DNA from 3 places in the Nocardiopsis sp. NPDC049922 genome. Region 2 is predicted to be linked to each of the others. Evidence: predicted binding sites of a transcription regulator. Region 2 holds the regulator's gene; each other region holds the start of a gene.
The links. The regulator HrcA, encoded in region 2, represses chaperone genes, less so after heat shock. The targets are predictions, from matches to a motif close to TTGGCACTCTCNNNNNGAGAGTGCCAA.
Positions count from the first base shown of each region.

Region 1: a site for HrcA is predicted at 4,076-4,102, ahead of groL (chaperonin GroEL). Genes of this name have one in related genera too.
Region 3: a site for HrcA is predicted at 3,109-3,135, ahead of AB0I72_RS02115 (FmdB family zinc ribbon protein). Genes of this name have one in related genera too.

Region 1 is NZ_JBFAME010000001.1:564,930-572,086, forward strand. It holds gene AB0I72_RS02700 (ABC transporter ATP-binding protein) at 1-1,425, shown strand, start outside; gene AB0I72_RS02705 (Uma2 family endonuclease) at 1,468-2,064, opposite strand; gene groL (chaperonin GroEL) at 2,279-3,910, opposite strand; gene AB0I72_RS02715 (ABC transporter permease) at 4,212-4,955, opposite strand; gene AB0I72_RS02720 (ATP-binding cassette domain-containing protein) at 5,006-5,977, opposite strand; gene AB0I72_RS02725 (hypothetical protein) at 6,160-7,157, shown strand, end outside.
Region 2 is NZ_JBFAME010000002.1:373,801-380,957, forward strand. It holds gene AB0I72_RS05910 (16S rRNA (uracil(1498)-N(3))-methyltransferase) at 1-485, opposite strand, end outside; gene dnaJ (molecular chaperone DnaJ) at 482-1,621, opposite strand; gene hrcA (heat-inducible transcriptional repressor HrcA) at 1,626-2,639, opposite strand; gene AB0I72_RS05925 (DUF3097 domain-containing protein) at 2,856-3,695, shown strand; gene AB0I72_RS05930 (DUF4870 domain-containing protein) at 4,753-5,082, shown strand; gene AB0I72_RS05935 (DUF4870 domain-containing protein) at 5,128-5,760, shown strand; gene hemW (radical SAM family heme chaperone HemW) at 5,802-7,034, opposite strand; gene AB0I72_RS05945 (LacI family DNA-binding transcriptional regulator) at 7,107-7,157, opposite strand, start outside.
Region 3 is NZ_JBFAME010000001.1:441,038-448,194, reverse strand. It holds gene AB0I72_RS02130 (D-alanyl-D-alanine carboxypeptidase family protein) at 281-1,402, shown strand; gene AB0I72_RS02125 (MscL family protein) at 1,460-1,864, opposite strand; gene AB0I72_RS02120 (Flp pilus assembly protein CpaB) at 1,963-2,616, opposite strand; gene AB0I72_RS02115 (FmdB family zinc ribbon protein) at 2,736-3,089, opposite strand; gene AB0I72_RS02110 (5-formyltetrahydrofolate cyclo-ligase) at 3,263-3,919, opposite strand; gene galU (UTP--glucose-1-phosphate uridylyltransferase GalU) at 4,085-5,026, shown strand; gene glp (gephyrin-like molybdotransferase Glp) at 5,121-6,350, shown strand; gene moaC (cyclic pyranopterin monophosphate synthase MoaC) at 6,478-6,987, shown strand; gene AB0I72_RS02090 (MogA/MoaB family molybdenum cofactor biosynthesis protein) at 6,980-7,157, shown strand, end outside.

The DNA.
Region 1 (7,157 bases), on a different contig from region 2:
GTCCTGCGCCTGCCGCTGGGAACCGTGGAGCGCGCCGGGACGGGCGACCTGGTGGCGCGCACCGGACGTGACATCGGCCACCTGAGCCACACCGTGCGCAACTCGATCCCGATCATGGTGGTCAGCGCGGTGACGGTGGTGGTCGTGGTCGTCGCGATCGGCGTGGTGCACCCGCTGCTGCTGCTCGCCCTGGCGCCCTCGGTCCTGGTGCTGTGGGTGTCCACCCGCTGGTACGTCCGGCGGGCGCCGGACGGGTACGTGCGCGAGCTGGCGACCTACTCCGACCTGACACAGGGCGTGACGGACACCGTCGAGGGGGCGCGCACGATCGAGGCCCTCGGGCGGCAAGCGCGCCAGATCGCGCTCAACGACCAACGGGTGCACCGGGCCTACCTGGCCGAGCGGTACACGCTGTGGCTGCGGACCGTGTGGTACCCGCCGCTGGAGTTCTCCTACCAGTTCCCCACCGCGATGACACTGCTGGTCGCGGGGGTGCTGCACATGAACGGCGACATCAGCGTGGGCGCGATCGCGACGGCGGTGTTCCTCAGCGCGCAGCTGTCGGGACCGATGGAGCGGCTGATCGACGAGATCGACAGCGTGATGATGGGGTTCACCAGCCTCCGGCGGCTGCTCGGCGTCGGACTGGCCGAGGACGAGCGGACCGCGCCGGGGGCCGCCGACCCCGCCGCGCCCGGCACCGTGGAGGTGCGCGACGCGCGGTTCGCGTACACCGACACCGAGGTGCTGCACGGCGTGGACCTGGTGGTGCGCCCGGGCGAACGGCTGGCCATGGTCGGGCCGAGCGGGGCGGGCAAGTCGACGCTCGGGAAGCTGATCGCGGGCATCCATCCGCCGACCTCGGGCGCCGTCCGCGTGGGCGGCGCGGAGCTGTCGGGGCTGCCGCCGGAGGACCGGCGGCGCCGGGCGATCCTGCTGAGCCAGGAGAGCCACGTGTTCCGGGGGACGGTCGCGGAGAACCTGTCGCTGGCGCTGGACGAGGAGGAGGCCGACGAGGACGCGCTGTGGAAGGCCCTGGCCGCCGTGGACGCCGACACCTGGGTCCGCGCGCTGCCGGACGGGCTGGCCACGCGGGTCGGCTCCGGGCAGCGCACACTCGATCCCGCCCACGTGCAGCAGCTGGCGCTGGCCCGCCTGGTGCTGGCCGACCCGGAGGTGCTGGTGCTCGACGAGGCGACGTCGCTCATCGACCCGCGCTCCGCCCGCCACCTGGAACGCTCACTGGGCGGCGTGCTCGCGGGCCGCACGGTGGTGGCGATCGCGCACCGCCTGCACACGGCGCACGACGCCGACCGGATCGCGGTGGTCGAGGACGGCCGGATCAGCGAACTGGGCACGCACGACGAGCTGCTCGCGCGCGACGGCGCCTACGCGAGGCTGTGGCGCGCCTGGCACGGGGACTGAGCCCGGCTCCGAGGGGTGGGGCTCAGCACCGGTCCAGCCGATTCACCACTTGTCGGGGCCGGGGAACCTGGAGGTGTCCAACTCCAGGTTGAAGGGCATCGGAAGGCTGATCTTGTCCCCGAACTCCACGGTGGTGGCACGGTTGTAGCGTCCGTTGCCGGGGCGCTCGTAGAGAGTGACCGAGGGGCCCTCCCCGGCGAAGGCATCGATGAGCAGGTACAGCGGAACCGGGGCGTACGCGTAGCCCCAGAGCTTCTTGTCGCGATCGGTGCTCATGCTGCTCCTGGACACGATCTCCACCACGAGCGACGCCTCTTCGGCCGGGCTCGGAGACTGGGACGGGTCGAGGACGACATCCTCGGGCATGACGATCACATCCGGCACGTAGAGCCGTTCGACGGCCGAGACCTGCACACCCAGAGTCTGGAAGACGTGCCACTCGTCTGGAACCGAGCGAACCAACACCCGGTGGACCAGCGACGCGATGATGTTGTGGGGGTCAGACGGAGGGGGCACCAGAACGACTCCGTTGTCATTAAGGATCTCAGCCCGCCAGCCGTCGGGCACGTCAAGCTCCTGCCAGGTGCGCAGCAGGTAGTCCCATCTCGACGGCCCCTCCTGGACAGGGGGTTCAGTCACGGCAAGACTCATTTCGCGTTGCACCTCCGGACAGGAACACTAACGCTCCGTGTCCGTGTCCACCCGACACTTCGCAGAATAGCTTCCGAGATTTTCCTGGAACAGTGCCCACGCCACCGATCACCCTCGGAAACAGCGAAACCGGGCGGCCCCGAAGGGCCACCCGGTCGTCGCGGGCGAGGTCGCGTACCGGACCTCGGACTCCAGGCGGAACCTAGAAGTCCATGCCGCCCATGCCACCGGTCGGGTCGCCGGCGGGAGCCGCGGCCTTCTCCGGCTTCTCAGCGATGACGGCCTCGGTGGTCAGGAACAGACCAGCGATGGAGGCGGCGTTCTGGAGAGCGGAACGCGTGACCTTGGTCGGGTCGATGACGCCCTCCTTGAACAGGTCGGCGTACTCGCCGGTGGCGGCGTTGAGGCCGAAACCGGGCTCCAGGTTCTTGACCTTGTCCGCCACGACGCCGCCCTCGAGGCCGGCGTTGACCGCGATCTGCTTCAGCGGCGCGGCGATGGCGCGGCGGACGATGTCGGCGCCGATGGCCTCGTCGCCGTCCAGGTCGAGCTTCTCGAAGGCCGGGACGCTGGCCTGGAGCAGGGCGACACCGCCGCCGGGCAGGATGCCCTCCTCGACCGCGGCCTTGGCGTTGCGGACGGCGTCCTCGATGCGGTGCTTGCGCTCCTTGAGCTCCACCTCGGTGGCGGCGCCGGCCTTGATGACGGCCACGCCGCCGGCCAGGCGGGCGAGACGCTCCTGGAGCTTCTCGCGGTCGTAGTCGGAGTCGGTCCGCTCGATCTCGTTGCGGATCTCGTTGACGCGACCGGCGATCGCGGTGGCGTCACCGGCGCCGTCCACGATGGTGGTCTCGTCCTTGGTGACGACGACCTTGCGGGCGCGGCCGAGCATGTCGAGCTCGGTGTTCTCCAGCTTGAGGCCGACCTCCTCGGTGATGACCTGGCCGCCGGTCAGCACGGCGATGTCGCCGAGCTGGGCCTTGCGGCGGTCACCGAAGCCCGGGGCCTTGACGGCGACGGACTTGAAGGTGCCGCGGATCTTGTTGACGACCAGGGTCTGGAGAGCACCCTGCTCGACGTCCTCGGCGATGACCATCAGCGGACGGCCGGCCTGGAGGACCTTCTCCACGACGGGAAGGAACTCGTTGTTGTTCGAGATCTTGGAGTTGACGATGAGGATGTAGGGGTCCTCGAGGACCGTCTCCATGCGCTCGAGGTCGGTGGCGAAGTAGGGCGAGATGTAGCCCTTGTCGAAGCGCATGCCCTCGGCGAGCTCCAGCTCGAGCCCGAAGGTCTGCCCCTCCTCGACGGTGATGACGCCTTCCTTGCCGACCTTGTCCATCGCCTCGGCGATGGTCTCGCCGATCTGGGTGTCGCCGGCGGAGATCGAGGCGGTGGAGGCGATCTGCTCCTTGGTCTCGACGTCCTTGGAGAGCTTGCCGAGCTCCTCGTTGATGCGGGCCACGGCGGCCTCGATGCCGCGCTTGAGACCGATCGGGTTGGCCCCGGCGGCGACGTTGCGCAGACCCTCGGAGACGAGCGCCTGGGCGAGCACGGTGGCGGTGGTGGTGCCGTCACCGGCGACGTCGTCGGTCTTCTTGGCGACCTCCTTGACCAGCTCGGCCCCGATCTTCTCCCACGGGTCCTCGAGCTCGATCTCCTTGGCGATGGAGACGCCGTCGTTGGTGATCGTGGGGGCGCCCCACTTCTTCTCCAGGACGACGTTGCGGCCCTTGGGGCCGAGCGTGACCTTGACGGCGTCAGCGAGCTGGTTCATGCCACGCTCGAGGCCGCGACGGGCCTCCTCGTCGAACGCGATCAGTTTGGCTGCCATTGAGTTCTTGTCCTCCCGTGACCGGGCTGGTACGCGATGGGACGAGGCGTGCGCCCGCGACGGACGACCGCGGCCGCACCGGCAACCCCTCTGCCGGCCGCCGCGATCTCGCAGCCTCGATCCTGGTTAGCACTCAGGAAAGGCGAGTGCTAACCAGGTCCCTTTTTAGCACTCGCCCCTGGAGAGTGCAAACGATGTGGTCACGATTTCCACAGCCCTCTCACCAGGGTTTACCTGGGACGATCCGGAACGACGTGCGGATTTCGCGCTGGGTGGACACGGTCGGGCCACCCGGTCCAGGTCAGCGGGCCGACCGGTGCACGGAGCGGGCGCCGACGGCGAGCGCCACGACCGCCAGGCCGAGCGCGACGACCCACCCCACGCCCACCGCCGAACCCCATTCCCCGGCGAACAGGGCGCGCTCGGCGTCCACCACGTAGGCGATCGGGTTCAGCCGCGACAGCGCGTACAGCCACCCCGGCGCCAGATCCATCGGCAGCAGCACCCCGGACAACAGCATCAGCGGCATCAGAGCGCCCTGGACCACCGGCGCGAAGACATAGGTCTGCCTGGCCGCCAGAGCCGCCAGGTACGACAGCGTGGACAGCCCGACCCCGAGCACCGCGAGCAGTGCCAGGCCCACGACGGCGTCCAGGGGCGCGACCCGGAACCCGAACACGACCACCAGCGCCAGGACGAGCAGCGTCTGCGCGACCACCATGGCCACGTCCGCGAGCACCCGTCCGAGCAGCAGCGACACCCGGCTCGCCGGGGAGGCCAGCAGCCGCTCGTGCGCGCCCGACGCCATCTCGGGCAGGAGACCGAAGCCCGCGAACCCGCCCGCGAACAACGCGAGCATGACCAGGAGCCCCGGCACGAACCACTGCCAGGAGCCCTCGCCCGTGGGACCGCCGAGCCCGTCCAGCAGGGGCGAGAACAGCGCCAGATAGAGCACCGGCTGCAGCATCCCGAACAGGATCAGCGCGGGTCGCCGCAGCACCAGCCGCCCCTGCCGCTGGAAGACGATCCAGGTGTCGCGCGCCATCGTTCCCCTCACCTTGGTCTCCGACGGAGGTTCCGTCCTCGTCGGCGCGGTCATCGCTCTCCCTCTCTCAGGCTGCGTCCGGTCAGGGTCAGGAAGACGTCGTCCAACGTCGGTCGGCTCACGCTCACGGTGAGCGGCGTGACGCCCGCCTCGTCGAGCGAGCGGAGCAGCCCCGGAAGGGCGGAGTCGCCGCGCTCCACCCGGACGCGGACCTCGTGGTCGCGGCCCGCCCCCTCGACGACCTCCGCCGTCCCGGCCGACGGCAGCGGTTCCACGGCCTTGGCCCCCAGTCGCGCGGAGTCCGCGTCCTCGGTGGTGAACGTGACCAGGTCGCCGGAGACCCGGCCCTTGAGCTCGTCGGCGGCGCCGTCGGCGATGACCCGGCCGTGGTCGATGACCAGGACCCGCTCGGCCACGCCGTCCGCCTCCTCCAGGTAGTGGGTGGTCACCACGACGGTGGTGCCGAACTCCTCGCGCAGGCGGGTCACGTGGCCCCACAGGTTGGCGCGGCTCTGCGGGTCGAGCCCGGTGGACGGTTCGTCGAGGAACAGCAGTCCGGGGCGGTGGATGAGGCCCATGGCGATGTCGAGGCGTCGGCGCTGACCGCCGGAGAGCGCGCCGACCACGCGGTCGGCCGCTTCGCCGAGTTCCAGCAGATCGAGCAGTTCGCCGCAGCGGTGGCGGGCGGTCCGCCGGTCGAGCCCGTACAACAGGCCCTGGGTGTACAGCTCGTCGCGGGTGAGCTGGTCGTCCCCGGCGCCGTGCCCCTGGCCGACGAACCCGATCCGGCGCCGCACCTCGGCGGGCTCGGCGCGTACGTCGCGTCCGGCCACCTCGGCGGTGCCCGAGGTGGGTGCGAGCAACGTGGTGAGCATGCGCAGGGTCGTGCTCTTCCCGGCTCCGTTGGGCCCCAGGAACGCGACCAGTTCTCCCTGGTCGACGTCGATGTCGACGCCCCGGACGGCCTCGACCGTCCGTTTGCCGACCCGGAAGTGCCGGGTCAGCTCCCGTGTGTGGATCATCCTCGCTCCAGTATTAAAACTTGAATGTGAGGACGAGTGTGCCCGATCGATCGGCAGTATTCAAGTTTTAATACGTCTCGCCGGATCTCCCGCCGCACGGTGGAACCGACCACCGCCCCGGACGCGTCAGAGGACCGACGGCGCCCGCCTCCCGCGCCGCACCGACACGGATCGGCCGCCGCATGAACAAACTCCCCATCCTCGACCCGACCCTCCCCGAGGCGATCCACCGCGCCGTGCGTGAGAAGCCCGACTCCCTCATCGCCACGGAGCCCGGAACCGCGCCCGTCGGACGGGGCCACCGGTTCGGGCGGGCGGTGCGCGGTGTGGCCGTGCTGGTGCTCTCGATCGCCCTCATGATCACCGTCCAGTACCTGTACGGCAGGTGGTGGTCGATGGCCGCCGGGTGCGCCAGCCTGTTCCTCTACCTGCCGCCGCGGCCGGAGGAGGACCGGCTGCGGAACGCGCTGAGAACGGGCGCCTCCACCATCCTCCCGTGGTGGATCTGGGCCATCCCGATGTCCTCCTTCGGTGCCTGGTTCCCTTTCGGCATCCTCCACCTCGTCACCTTCAACAGCTTCGTCGGCGGCGCACCCAAGCAGGAGGTGCGCGTTCCCCGCGACCGCTTCGTCCTGCCCAGCGAGATCGCCCGCGCCGACCGTGACCGGCTGCGGCGGATGCGGGAGGTCATCGGCACTGTGGAGAGGGCCCAGACCGTGCTGACGCCCGGCTTCGACGGGCGGGACGCGCTGCTGGTGCTCCGGGAGGAGGAGTGGCGACTGGCCGAATCGATGCGGCGTATCGCACCGCTCGCGCGGGAGATCAACGACCTGGACGGGAGGGCCGCGTCCCACCGCGTGCGCGAGGCCATGCGCCCCCAGATCGCGGTGCTCGACGAGGTGCGTGCCGCCCACGCGGCGGCCGTCGACCGCGCCGAGTCCTACATCGGCCCGGTCAAGCGGGCGTTGACCGCCCACGAGGAATGGGAGCAGTGCCAACGGCTGGCCGCGAGCGGCGGCGCCTTCGCCGACGTCCTCGCCGAGACCCGCGGACGCGACCACGGGTCACTCGCCGGAGCCCCCGACCTGGAGTCCGACACCGCGCTCCAGGCCGCCCGGCTCACCCTGACCCGGCGCACGGACGAGGCGGCCGAGGCCAACGCGTGGCTGCTGAACGCCGT
Region 2 (7,157 bases):
AGCAGCGTCGCCACGGCCGTGCGGTCGGCGAGGTCGGCCACCTCCGGCAGCCGTCCGCGCCGCGCCTGCTTGGCGGCCTCCCGAGCGGTGGCGCGCCACTTGCCCAGGGCCTTGGCCGCCCGATCGCCCTTCCAGCGGGTGACGCAGCGTTCGGCCGCCCAGGGCACGACGGTGTCCACCCCGGCCTCGGTCATCATCTCCACGGCCAGTTCGCCGCGGTCGCCCTTGGGCAGGGCCTGGACGACGGTCAGGCGCGGGCTGGGCTCCGGTTCGTCCCAGCGGTCGACCACCTGGCAGACGATCCCGTCCTTGGCGACCCCGGTCACCGTGCAGCGCGCACGCCGACCGAGGCCGTCGGACAGGTCGACCGTCTCGCCCTCGCGGATCCTGCGCACGACGGCCGCGTGCCGCCCCTCCGGACCCGACACCTCGATCCGGTCGGCCGCCAGGTCGGCGGTCCCGACCAGGAAGACCGGCGGGGTCACTTGGCTCCGAAGGCGTCGCGGAGCTTGGCGAACAGTCCGCCGTGACCGGGGCTGAACCGGCCCGGCGACTGGTCCTCGCCGCGCAGCTCGGCGAACTTGCGCAGCAGGGCCTCCTGCTCCTCGTCGAGCTTGGAGGGGGTCTCCACGTCGACGCGGATGCGCAGGTCGCCCCGGCCGCCTCCGTCGAGGTGGGTGACGCCCTTGTTCGGCAGGGTGATGACGTGACCGGAGTTGGTGCCGGGGCGCAGGTCGATGTTCTCCGTGCCGTCGAGGGTGTCGAAGGCGAAGGAGGCGCCCAGTGCGGCGGCCGTCATCGGAACGGTCACCGTGCAGTGGAGGTCGTCGCCCCGGCGTTCGAAGGTGGGGTGGGGGCGCTGGACGATCTCCAGGATGATGTCGCCGCGCGGTCCGCCGTTGGGGCCGACCTCGCCCTCGCCCGCGAGCTGGATGCGGGTGCCGTCGTCGACGCCGGCCGGGATCTTGACCGTGCGGGTCACCTTCTCCCGCACCCGGCCCTCGCCCGCGCAGTCGGCGCAGGGGTCGGTGATGACCGTGCCCTGGCCGGAGCACTGCGGGCAGGGGCGCGAGGTCATGACCTGCCCGAGGAAGGAGCGGGTGACCTGGGAGACCTCGCCCTGGCCGTGGCACATGTCGCAGGTGCTGCGGTGCGATCCGGCGGCCGTTCCCTCGCCCTGGCAGGTCTCGCACAGGATCGCCGTGGGGAAGGTGATGTCCTTGCTGACGCCGAAGGCGGTCTCCTTCAGGTCCAGCTCGACGCGGATCTTGATGCTGCGTCCGCGGCGCACCCGTTCACGCGGACCGCGCGCGCCGGGCTGACCACCGCCGAAGAACGCGTTCATGATGTCGTCGAACGCGAACCCGCCCGCGCCGCCGAAGCCGCCGGGGCCGCCGCCCGCCGGAGCGAAGGGGTCCTGGCCCATGTCGAACATCCGGCGCTTGTTCTCGTCGGAGAGGACCTCGTAGGCCTGGGTCACCTCCTTGAAGCGCTCCTGGGTGGCGGGATCCGGGTTGATGTCCGGGTGCAGCTCGCGTGCGAGCCGACGGTACGCCTTCTTGATCTCGTCCTTGGACGCGTCACGACGCACCCCGAGAACCTGGTAATAGTCTCTGGCCACTGAGTTACTGTCCTGCCAAAATCTGTCCGACATACCGGGCCACCGCACGCACGGCGCCCATCGTTCCCGGGTAGTCCATCCGGGTGGGACCCACGACTCCGATCTTGGCCAGCGACTGGTTTCCCACGCCGTAGTCGGCCGACACGATGGAGGTGGACCGCAGACCCTCGTGGAAGTTCTCCTCGCCGATGCGCACGGTCAGCATCGAAGGGTCCTTCGCCTCACCCAGCAAACGGATGAGGACCATGTTCTCTTCCAGCGCTTCCAGAACGTCCCGCAGACTGGCCGCGAAGTCCACCGCCGCGAGGTTGGCGGTCCCGGCCAGGACGATCTTCTCCTCGTGCCGCTCGACGAGGCTCTCCAACAGGATCGAGAGGACCGAGACGGCCATGGGCCGGTGTTCGGGGTCGACCTGGGCGGGGAGGTCGTCCACCGCGTCCGGGACGTCTCCGAGGGGGAGTCCCGCGATGGCCCGGTTCAGCATGGAGCGCAGATCCGCGACGGCGCTCTCGCTGATCTCGCCCGCACCGTCGATCACCCGCTGCTCGACCCGGCCCGTGTTGGTGATGACGACCATCATCAGTCGCATCGCCCCCAGGGGCACCAGTTCGACGTGCTGCACCGACGAACGGGTCAGCGAGGGGTACTGGACGATCGCGACCTGGCGGGTGAGCTGGGCGAGCAGGCGCACCGTGCGCGCGATGATCTCGTCGAGGTCCACGGCTCCGGTGAGGAAGGACTCGATCGCCCGCCGCTCGGCCACCGACAGCGGCTTGACCGAGGAGAGGCGGTCGACGAAGAGGCGGTAGCCCTTGTCGGTCGGCACACGCCCGGCGCTGGTGTGCGGCTGGGTGATGTAGCCGTCCTCCTCCAGGGCGACCATGTCGTTGCGGATGGTCGCGGGTGAGACCCCGAGGCGGTGCCGGTCGGCGAGAGCCTTGGATCCCACGGGCTCGTTGGTGTTGACGAAGTCCTCGACGACCGCACGCAGGACCGCGAGCTTGCGCTCATCCAGCAACTCGCCACCTCCTGGCACTCCGTGGTCCTCAGTGCTAATTCTATGCCCGGTAGCAAACGCGGTCGGCTACCCGCGGGTAGTAACGCGGCCGCCCCTCCCCGATCTTCCCTTCCCGTCCGGCCTGGACGGCGTCGGGCGCGCGCGTCGCGGCCGTGTCGTCGGCCACGCCCGATCGCCTCACGGGGCGCGGGCCCCGCACCAGTAGACTGCACGACCGTGGCTACCAAGGGAACCGGCCGCTACGGCCGCGACGTGCTGGCCGAGGACCGGCGGCGACCCGGCGGGCGCGCGGTCCGCGAGACGCCGCTGAGCCGGGACCTGGTCGTGGAGGACGTCGAGGAGACCTTCTGCGGCGCCGTGGTGGCCTGGGACAAGGCGACCGTGACCCTGGAGGACCGGCACGGCCGCCGCCGCGTGTTCGACCTGGAGCCGGCGGCGTTCCTGGTGGACGGCGAGCCGGTGACCCTCGTCCGCCCCGCCGGCGCCCCGAGAGGCCCGTTGCGCAGCGCCTCGGGCTCGATCGCGGTGACGGACGCCCGGGCGCGCACGGCACGTGAGAGCCGCATCTACGTCGAGGGCGTGCACGACGCCGAGTTGGTCGAGAGGGTCTGGGGCCACGACCTCCGTGTGGAGGGCGTGGCCGTGGAGTTCCTGGAGGGCGTCGACGGCCTGCCCGCGATCGTCGCGGAGTTCGCGCCCGGCCCCGGCCGTCGGCTGGGCGTGCTGGTGGACCACCTGGTGCCCGGCTCCAAGGAGAGCAGGATCACCGAACGGGTCCGCGGCGAGCACGTGCTGGTGACCGGACACCCCTACGTCGACGTCTGGCAGGCGGTGCGCCCCCGCAGCGTGGGCATCGCGGCCTGGCCGGAGGTGCCCCGGGGTATCCCCTGGAAGGAGGGGGTGGTCCGGGCCCTGGGCTGGCGCGTGGAGACCGGTGAGGCCTGGCGCCGGATCCTGGGGTCGGTCCGTTCGTACGCCGACCTGGAACCGTCCCTTCTCGGCCGTGTGGAGGAGCTCATCGACTTCGTTACGGGACCGCATCCCGGCGAACACTAGGATTCACACCAGGCGACGGCGAGGACGCCCTGCGTCCGGTCGTGCCGGTCGCCCGTCCCGGGCCCTCCGCGGTCGTCGGCACAGCCCCACAGAGAACAACCGCCCCTCAGCAGCGGAGCCAAGGAACAGCATGAGCGAGACCCCGACGAACCCCCCGTCCCCGGAGGACCCGCAGGGCCAACCGCCGGAGCCGCCCCAGCCCGCTCCGGGACAGCCGGACCAGGCCGAGGCGCCGGGGTACGCGCAGCAGCCGCCCGCCCGACCCGGGCAGGCCCAGCCGTCCGGTGAGCAGTCGCCGTACGCCCCGCGGCCGGAGGCCGCCCAGCCCCATCCCCAGGGGTACGCGCAGCCGGACGCCGCACAGCCCTCGGGCGGTCAGCCGGGCTACGGCCAGCCCTCCGGCGGCCAGTCCCCCTACGCCCCCCAGCCGGGGCAGCCCCAGTACCAGGCCCAGCCGGTGCAGGGGCAGCAGCCGTACGGCGGCCAGCCCGGATACGCGCAGTCCTCCGGTGGACAGTCGCCGTACGCGCCGCGGCCGGAGGCGGGTCAGCCGTCCGGCGGGCAGCCGGGTTACGGGCAGCCCTCAGGTGGGCAGCCGGACTACGGCCAGGCCTCCCAGTCCCCGTACGCCCCCCAGCCGGAGGCCCCGCAGCCCCAGGCCTTCCCCCAGCAGCCCGCGCCGGACCAGGCGGGGCAGCGGTTCCAGGGCCAGCCGGTGCAGGGGCAGCAGCCGTACGGCGGCCAGCCGGGCTTCGCGCCGCCGCCCGGCGCCCCGGGGCAGGCGTACCCTCCGCAGTCGCCCGCCCAGCACGGACAGGCGCAGCCGTCCGGCGGGCAGTCGCCGTACGCCCCGCAGCCGGAGGCCGCGCCGCCGCAGTCCTACGGGCAGCAGCTCGCGGCCGCCCAGTCCGGGTTCGCTCCCCAGCCGGGTCAGCCCGGCCAGCCGGGGTTCGGACAGCCCCAGCCTCCGCGGTTCCCCGGCGCCCAGGCGCCCCACGGCCAGCCCGGCCCCTACGGCCAGCAGCCCGCGCGGGGCGACGACGGCACCCTCGTGTCGATGATCGCGCACCTGTCCGGGTTCGTGGTCGCCTTCCTCGGCTGGATCCCGCCCCTGGCGATCTACCTCGCCAAGCGCGAGCAGTCGCCGACCGTGCGGCACCACGCGTCGGAGGCGGCCAACTTCCAGTTGACGCTGCTCATCCCCTACGTCTTCGCCTGCGTGGTCTTCATCGGACTGGGTATCTTCTTCCCAGGGCTGTCCTGGATCGGCATCGCCGTGATCGCGCTGATCTGGATCCTCGCGATCGTCCTCGGCGTCCTGGGCGCCTCCAACGCGAACAAGGGAATCTGGTACCGCTACCCGGTGAGCATCCGACTCCTGAAGTAGTCCCCCCATGAGTGCCTGAGTGAGTCAGCACGAAGGGACACCGCCATGTCGCACCCGAACACACCACCTCCTGAGGAACCCGACGACCGGGAGCGGCGGCAACAGGGCCAGGAGGGCCCGGGCGACCAGCCACCGGCCAGCGGTCCCGCGGGCGGCGGCCAGCCCGGGTACGGGCCTCCGCCGGGCGGGCCCCCGCCCGGTCAGGGACCCGGCTACGGCCCACCTCCCGGCGGTTACCGGCCCGGTGGTCAGATGCCGGGCGGGTACCAGGCGGGCGGCTACCAGCCGGGTGCGCCGCCACCCGGCGCCGAGCCCTCGTCGGCCACCACCGGCCAGCCCAACCAGGCCGAACGGCAGATGGGCCTGATCGCCCACCTGGGCGGCGGCCTGGCCGGGTTCTTCTTCTCCGGATTCGGCTGGCTCGTCCCGCTGATCGTGTACCTGGTCAAGAAGGACGAGTCGCCGTTCGTCCGCGACCAGGCGGCGCACGCGCTCAACTTCCAGCTGCTCATCACGATCGGGATCGTGGTGTCCTGGTTGTTGACGCTGGTGATCATCGGCGTGCTGACGTGGATCGTCGTGGCCGTGGTCTGCCTGGTCTTCGGCATCCTCGGCGGCCTGGCCGCCAACCGGGGCGAGTGGTACCGCTACCCGTTCAACGTCACCTGGGTGAAGTAGTCCCGGTCCCGTGAGGGGCCGCGCGCCCGGAGGAACGCGGGTCAGGTCAGGTCGCGGACCACGGCGTCGGCGAGCAGCCGCCCCCCGCGGGTGAGGACGGCGCGGCCCGCGTCGTGGGCCGCGGGGTCGAGCAGCCCCGCGGCCACGGCGCGCCGCGCGGCCTCCCGGCCCCGCGGCTCCAGGAGGTCGAGCGGGCACCCCCGCTCCACGCGCAGTTCCAGCAGGACGCGCTCGAACCGGCGCTCTTCCGCGCTGAGCACCTCGCGCGCCTGGCCCGGGCTCGACCGCTCCGCCAACCGCGCGGCGTAGGCGGCGGGGTGTTTGACGTTCCACCACCGGGTGCCGCCCACGTGGCTGTGCGCCCCCGGCCCGACGCCCCACCAGTGGCCGCCGGTCCAGTAGAGGAGGTTGTGCTTGCTGCGGCCCTCGGGGGTGCGCGCCCAGTTGGACACCTCGTAGGGGGTGAACCCGGCCTTGGCGAGGGCCTCGTCCGCCATGAGGTAGCGGTCGGCCATGGTGTCGTCGTCGGGCGCGGTGAGTTCGCCCCTGCGGACCCGCGCGGCCAGGCGGGTGCCCTCCTCCACGATGAGCGAGTAGGCGGAGACGTGGTCGGGGTCGGCCGACAGCGCGGCCTCCAGGGAGGCGGCCCAGTCGTCGTCGCTCTCGCCGGGGGTGCCGTAGATCAGGTCCAGGTTGACGTGCTCGAACCCGGCCGCGCGCGCCCACGCGACGCACCGCTCGGGCCGTCCCGGCGTGTGCCCGCGCTCCAGGACGCGCAGCACGTGCGGTCGGGCGCTCTGCATGCCGAAGGAGACGCGGGTGAACCCGGCCTCGCGCAGTCGCGCCAGGTAGTCGGGGTCCACGGTCTCCGGGTTGGCCTCCGTGGTCAGCTCGGCGTCGGCGGCCAGGCCGAAGCGTTCGCGGATCGCGGCGACGATCCGGCCCAGGTCCTCGGCGGGGAGAAGGGTGGGCGTCCCGCCGCCGACGAACACCGTGCTCACCTCGGGGCGGTCGCCGCGCAGGACGCGGTCGGCCAACTCGACCTCGGCGATCGCCTGGTCGGCGTAGGTCTCGCGGGAGGCGGTGGCGGTGCCGTCGCGCGAGACCAGCTCGTCCGCGGTGTAGGTGTTGAAGTCGCAGTAGCCGCAGCGCGTGACGCAGAACGGCACGTGGACGTAGAACCCGAGCGGGCGGTCGCCGAGCTCGGCGAGGGAGGGCGCGGGAAGGTCCCCGCTCCTCGGGACGGGGTCGCCGTCGAGGGCAACGGAAGGCATACCTCCAGTGTCACCGACCCGGCGGCGTGCCCGGGTCGGCGTGGCGGAGGGGGTCGGACGTCCCCGTCCCCGCTACGCGCGGGCGGACTCCACTGCGCCGCCGGCGGTCGCGCCCGCGGACTC
Region 3 (7,157 bases), on a different contig from region 2:
TGGTTGTCCTGGTGGCGGTGTGATGTTGTTCACGCTGTCTGTCGCGATCTGACCGCGTATGCCCCTCTTCCGTCGTGACGGGGGTGGCGGGATGTCGCCACACGCCGCGATGACCAGGGATGACGCCGAACGTTGGAGCGGGTGGCCAGGGGGGACCGGGGAAACCGGTCCGGACGGCCGCGGCCCGGCCGTTCGGCCTCGTGTGTCCGCATGTGGACATGTAGTACGTTGCGATGCGGCCACGTTAGGTGTTCGACGACATGCAGGCGGAGGATCATTCGTGCCGTTCACTGCTGATTCGGCGCGGCGGGGGTTCCGCGTACCGGAGAACGGGGGACCGGCCGCCCTCGCGGAGTCCCTCCGTGGTCGGCGCCACGCGCTCCTGAGGACGCTGACGCTGGCGGTGGCCTCGGCGGTCCTGACCGTGTCCGGAGCCGTCGGCGCGATCGCCCCGGCGTCCGCGCAGGAAAACGACCTGGCGCAGCTGCGAGAGCAGAACGAGGCGGCGACGGAGGCCCTGGAGGCGGCCACCGACGAGTACGTCGAACGCCAGGAGGCGGTGGAGGACGCCCAGGGGGAACTGGTCGACGTCCTCCACGAGCTGCAGCAGACCGAGGTCGAGCTCCGGCAGATGCGCGAACCGCTCGCGCAGCTGGCCAGCACGCTCTACCAGCAGCCCGGCGGAGGCATCCTCGCGATGCTCGCCACGGGTTCGCTGGAGGAGGACCTCCAGACGCAGTCCTACGCGGCCAAGATCGCCGAGGACAACCAGGCGCTCATCCAGGACGCGACCGACCTGCGCGAGGAGCAGGTCCAGCTGGCCAGCCAGGCGCAGGAGTTGCAGACCACCACGCAGCTGGAGCAGGTGGAGCTCGCCGCCGAGGTCGACGAGCTGCGGGAGCAGGCCGAGGAGAGCACCAACCAGCTCATGGAGGAGCTGGAGCGCCTGGGCCTGGATCCCGGTACGTACATGAACCAGGCCGAGTGCGACCCGAGTCGCGCGTCGGACGCCGACGGCTACCCCAACGGGCAGCTGCCGCAGTCCGCCCTGTGCGCGCTCTACGACGACAAGTTCCTGCGCGCCGACGCCGCCGCCGACTTCTTCGAGCTCAACATGCGGTACGTGGAGGAGTACGGCGAGAACATGTGTCTCACCAGCGCCTACCGCGACCTGCCGAACCAGTACCGCGTGTACCGCGAGGTGCCGCCGGGCTTCGCCGCCGTGCCGGGAACCAGTAACCACGGTCTGGGGCAGGCCCTCGACCTCGGCTGCGGCATCCAGAACTACCGATCCGAACGCTGGAACTGGATGGACGCCAACGGACCCGACTTCGGTTGGGTGCATCCCGCGTGGGCCAAGTCGAGCCCCTTCGAGCCCTGGCACTGGGAGTACACCCGCTGACCGCCCGCCGCCGCCCACCGGCCGGGCGGCGGCGCACGGCCGCCCCCAGGGGCGGGGTCAGACCGTCTCCGGGGTGAGCTCGCTGGTGCACTGGCCGCAGCGGCTGGCCTTCTTGGGGACGTCGGTGAGGCAGCGGGGGCACGCCCGGGTGGTGGCCTCCTCGGCCTTGTCGAACCTCTCCAGGAGCTTGCCGACCGGCATGACCACGAAGAAGTACAGGATCGCGGCCGTGATCAGGAACGAGATCAGCGCGTCCACGAACGCGCCGTACATGAACCGGCTGCCGTTGATCTCGAAGTAGAGCTCGTTGAAGGTGGGGATCCCGCCGAAGATTCCGATCAGCGGGGTGATGAACCCTTCGGTGAACGCGGTGACGAGGTTGGCGAAGACCGCGCCGATCACGACCGCGACCGCCAGCTGCACCAGGTTCCCCTGAAGCAGGAACTTCTTGAAGCCGTCCATGGAACTGCCCTACGTAACTCGTGCCGACAAGTGCTCGTGCCTCCAGGCGGGATGCCTGATGTGGCGCTGGGCCAGCATTCACCACGACTGGTGGCCGGTCAACCGCGAATGGTGACGGACAGTCGCGAGGCGACCGCGTGCCCGGCCAGGGCCCTGGCCTCGGCGGGGGTCGCGGCGATGAGCAGCAGCGCTCCGCCCTCCCCGCCCCGGACGTCCCCGTCCGGCACGGCGAGGACCGGCCGGTCGGTGGCCACCTCCTCCGCCGGTCTGGCACGGGGACGGTGGGGGTCGCCGGGGCCGGTGGCGGCCAGCACGTCCACACGGCTGCCGGGGGACAGCAGGTCCACCGACCCGGGGTCGGCCACGCGGACCGGGGCCGCGACCAGGTCGGGGCCGTAGGCGCGGGCGGGCGGATCGGACAGGCGGGCGTCGGTGATCACCTCGCCGCGGCGGACGGGCGCGTTGAGCAGGGCTCCGTCCCATCCGGTCCCGGGGGCGAGGGCCCCGATCGGGACGGCGTGGTCGGGCAGGTCGCGGCGGACCAGGTCCCGCCCGGTCAGGGGACGCGCGGGGTCGAGGTCGTGGGCGGCGACGAGCACCGCCGTGGTGGCGTCCGGAGGGGGACGCACGAGGAGGGTCGCGGTCAGCAGCGCGACGGCGGTGAGCAGGGCGGCGAGGACGCGCCGGCGCCGGTCGACCAGTCGGGTGAGCGCGTGGCGGTGCCGGTGGGGGCGGGAGGGGGTGGTGGCCATGTCACCACGCTAGGCGGCGGAAGGGCGCCGTGGCGGTTGTCCACAGGGTGGATTCGCGCCGGAGTGGACGGTGCGCCGCCGGAGGTCGGCGGCGCTCGGCCGTCAACGGCCGCGGCGGATCAGCTGGCCGCGGCGGTGGTGGTGGAACCGCTGCTCGCCGTGCTCTTGGCGGGGGAGCTGGACGAGCCGGAGTCGGCGGAGGTGCTCTTCGCGGAGTCGGAGGACGAGGAGTCGCCCGACCCGCCGCTCTTGCCCTCGGCGGAGTTGGAGCCGGTCAGCGCGGAGCTGTTGGAGGACGTGCCGCTGTCGGTGCGGTAGAAGCCCGAACCCTTGAACACGATGCCCACGGCGGAGTAGACCTTGCGCAGACGTCCCTCGCACTCGGGGCACACGGTCAGGGAGTCGTCGCTGAAGCTCTGCACGACCTCCATCTGGGCGCCGCACTCGGTGCACGCGTACTGGTACGTAGGCACTGTTCGTGTCCTCCTATAACTGGCACTCTCGCCCGTTGACTGCTAAATAGTAATCGCTCGCCGACCTGGGCCGCGACAGCGCCTCGGGCCGAACACACGCGTCGGGGAGGACCGGAGCGGGACGTCGGCGCCGTCGGGCGCGACCGCCAGCGACAACGCTTCGGCGGGGTCGGTTAATCCCGTTCGGTCCGGTTCGCCCGTCCCCCGGGAGCGGGCCAGACCGCGGCGTCGGGGTCGAACACCCGCAGGCCTCCGCCGGGCGTGACCACGGCGTCCACCGGCCGGTCGTGCGGCTCGCTCGGCACCGACGCCACGAACTCCTCGTCGTGCACCACCGCGATCGACGGCGTGTGCGGTCCCTTGTGCGCGAGCGCCCGGTCGTAGCACCCCGCGCCGCGCCCCAGGCGCATCCCCTCGCGGTCCACCGCCAGCGCGGGGCAGATCACCGCGTCCGCCCTGGCCAGCGCGGAGATCCCGTACCGGTGGCCGGTGGGCTCGACCAGCCCGCGCCCGGCGGGGGCCAGGCTCTCGGGGCCGTCGAAGGCCGCCCAGTCCAGGTCGCCGCCGGGCAGGAAGACCGGCAGCAGCACGTACGCGCCCCGCTTCCACAACGCCGTCACGAGTTTGCGGGTGTCGGGCTCACCGCCGACGGAGTAGTAGCAGGCGACGGTCCCGCCCATGGCCAGCCACGGCAGGTCCATGAGGGTGTCGCGGACCGCCGAACCCACGCGGTCGCGCTCGTCCGTCGCCCGCTCGCGGCGCGCCGCCAGGATCCGCCGCCGCAGCGCCCGCTTGTCCGACCGGTCCGTCGATCCACCCTCACCGTCCATGGCCCCAGTCTGGCACCGCCCGGCCACCGGGGCGCGGCGCGGTACCACCCACGATGAACACCGGATGGCGGTTTCGCGTCATTGGTCCGAAAGCGTCGGGACTTCTCGCACCCGCCTCGGGTGTGGAGGCCACGGGTGACCTGCGGACTGTCCTAGAGTGCCGACATGAGCGCCGACACCGACCAGACGCGGACCCGATCCACCTCCACCTCCGTCACGAAGGCGGTCGTGCCCGCGGCGGGCCTGGGCACCCGGTTCCTGCCCGCGACCAAGGCCACCCCCAAGGAGATGCTGCCGATCGTGGACAAGCCCGCGATCCAGTACGTCCTGGAGGAGGCGGTGGCCGCTGAGCTCCGCGACGTCCTGATGATCACCGGTCGCAGCAAGCGCTCGATCGAGGACCACTTCGACCGCGCCTACGAGCTGGAGGAGGCGCTGGCCGCCAAGGGCGACCAGGAACGCCTCCGGTCGGTGCGCGAGTCCAGTGACCTGGCGCAGGTGCACTACGTCCGCCAGGGCGAGCCGCGCGGGCTGGGCCACGCCGTGCTGTGCGCGGAGGCGCACGTGGGCGACAACCCGTTCGCCGTGCTGCTCGGCGACGACCTGATCGACAACTCCGGCCTGCTCAGCCGCATGATCGAGGTGCGCGAACGCCACGGCGGCAGTGTGGTCGCGCTCATGGAGGTCGAGCCCGAGCAGGTCTCCCTCTACGGCTGCGCGGGCATCGAGCCCACCGACGAGGAGGACGTCGTCACCGTCACCGACCTCGTCGAGAAGCCCGCCGCGGACCAGGCGCCGAGCCGTTGGGCGATCATCGGCCGCTACGTCTGCGACCCGGCGGTCTTCCCCGTCCTGCACGAGACCCCGCCCGGGCGCGGCGGCGAGATCCAGCTGACCGACGCCCTGCGCGAGCTCGCCCGCCGCAAACCCGAGGACGGCGGCACGGTGCGCGGCGTGCTGTTCCGGGGCCGCCGCTACGACACCGGCAACAAGGCCGACTACATCCGCACGGTGGTCGACTTCGCCTGCCGCCGCCCCGACCTGGCCGCCGAGCTGCTGCCCTGGCTGCGCGAGTTCGTCGACCGCCACGAGGGCGGCACGGCCTGAGCGGAACCCGGCGCCATCCTGGTGACAATGGGACATGGGTTCCCCTCCGGTACGGCTGGGGCGCCCACGTGGACCACGAGCCGGAAGGACCCCCGTGAAGACCGTCGAACAGCACGTCAGCGACGTCCTCGGACTGATCGCGCCACCCGAACCGACCGAGCTCGACCTGCTCCAGGCGCACGGGACCGTGCTGGCCGAGGCCGTCGCCTCGCCGGTGTCGCTGCCGGGGTTCGACAACTCGTCGATGGACGGGTACGCCGTGCACGCCGCCGACCTGTCCGCCGCCACCGCCGACGAGCCGGTCACCCTGCCGGTCATCGCCGACATCGCCGCCGGTGACGGCTCCCCGGTCGCGGTTCCCCCGGGCATGTGCGCCCGCATCATGACCGGCGCGCCCATGCCCACCGGGGCGGACGCGGTCGTGCCGGTCGAGTGGACCGACGGCGGGACGACCACCGCGCGCTTCGACCGCCCGGTCAAGGGAGGCAACGCCGTCCGTCGCGCCGGCGACGACGTCCGCGCGGGCGCCGAGGTGCTGCGCCCGGGCGTCCGCGTCGGCGCGGGAGAGATGGGCGTCCTGGCGTCGGTCGGCCGCCGCTCCGTCTCCGTCTTCCCCCGACCGCGGGTCGTGGTGCTGTCCACCGGGGAGGAGTTGGTCGAGCCCGGCCGCCCGCTGGGCCCCGGCCAGATCTGGGAGTCGAACAGCTTCATGCTCGCGGCCGCCGCCCGCGACGCCGGATGCGAGGTGCACCGGCACGGGTTCGTCGGCGACGACGCGGCGACCGTGCTCGACACCCTGGAGGGCCTGCTGACGCGCGCCGACCTCCTCATCACCAGCGGCGGTGTGAGCATGGGCGCCCACGACGTCGTCAAGGAGGTGCTCACCCAGCAGGGCACGGTCGAGTTCACGCAGGTCGCGATGCAGCCGGGCAAGCCCCAGGGGTTCGGGACGGTCGGCCCGGACAGGACGCCGATCCTCACCCTGCCGGGCAACCCGGTGAGCGCGTTCGTCTCCTTCCAGGTCTTCGTCCAGCCCGTCCTGCGCAAGCTGCGCGGCCTGGACCCGAGACCGCTCCCCACCACGCGCGCGACCCTGACCTCCCCGGTGACCTCGCCGCCCGGGCGCCGCTCCTTCCTGCGCGGGGTCCTCACCGAGTCCGCGCACGGCCCGGACGCGCGCCCGACGGTGGCGCCCGCCGTCCGGCAGGGATCCCACCAGCTGTCGGCGCTGGCGGACGCGGACGCGCTCGTGGTGGTCCCCGAGGACGTGACCGAGCTGCGCGCCGGTGCGGTCGTGGAGGTCGTGCGCCTGCCCGAGGGGTGAGCCGCCGCGCGGCCGCGTGCCCCGGGCCCGGGGGGTTGTGCCGTACGGTCGTGGTGGACACGCCCCCGCGTGCCCCCGCGGCCTGGCCAGGGCCGTGCTCGACCTTCGAGTGCTGACGAGGCGACCGATGAGCAACACCCCACGGACGGAGCGGGCCGAGCACCCCTCCGGTTTCACCCACCTGGACGAGTCCGGAGCGGCGCGGATGGTCGACGTCTCCGCGAAGGACGTGAGCGCGCGCACCGCCACCGCGACCGGTCGCGTCCTGCTCACCCCGGAGACCGTCGCCGCGCTGCGCGGGGGCGGGGTGCCCAAGGGCGACGCGCTGGCGGTCGCCCGCATCGCCGGGATCCAGGGGGCCAAGCGCACGCCCGACCTCGTCCCGCTGTGCCACCCCATCGCCGTGCACGGTGTCGACGTCGACCTGGCCGTCGTCGACGACGGCGTGGACATCACCGCCACGGTGCGCACGGCCGATCGCACGGGCGTCGAGATGGAGGCGCTGACCTGCGTCATGACCGCCGCGCTCGGACTGGTCGACATGGTCAAGGCGCTCGACCCCGAGGCCGAGGTGACGCGGGTGCGCGTCGAGGAGAAGACCGGCGGCAAGAAGGGGCACTGGAGGCGCGGTGAGTGAGCGCCCGGGCGCGGGCCCCAGCGTCGTGGTCGTCACGGCCTCCAACCGGGCGGCGGCCGGGGTGTACCCCGACCGGTCGGGACCGGTGATCGCGGAACGGCTGCGCGCCCTGGGGTGCGCGGTCGTCGGTCCTTGGGTGGTTCCGGACGGCCTGCCCGTGGCGGAGGCCC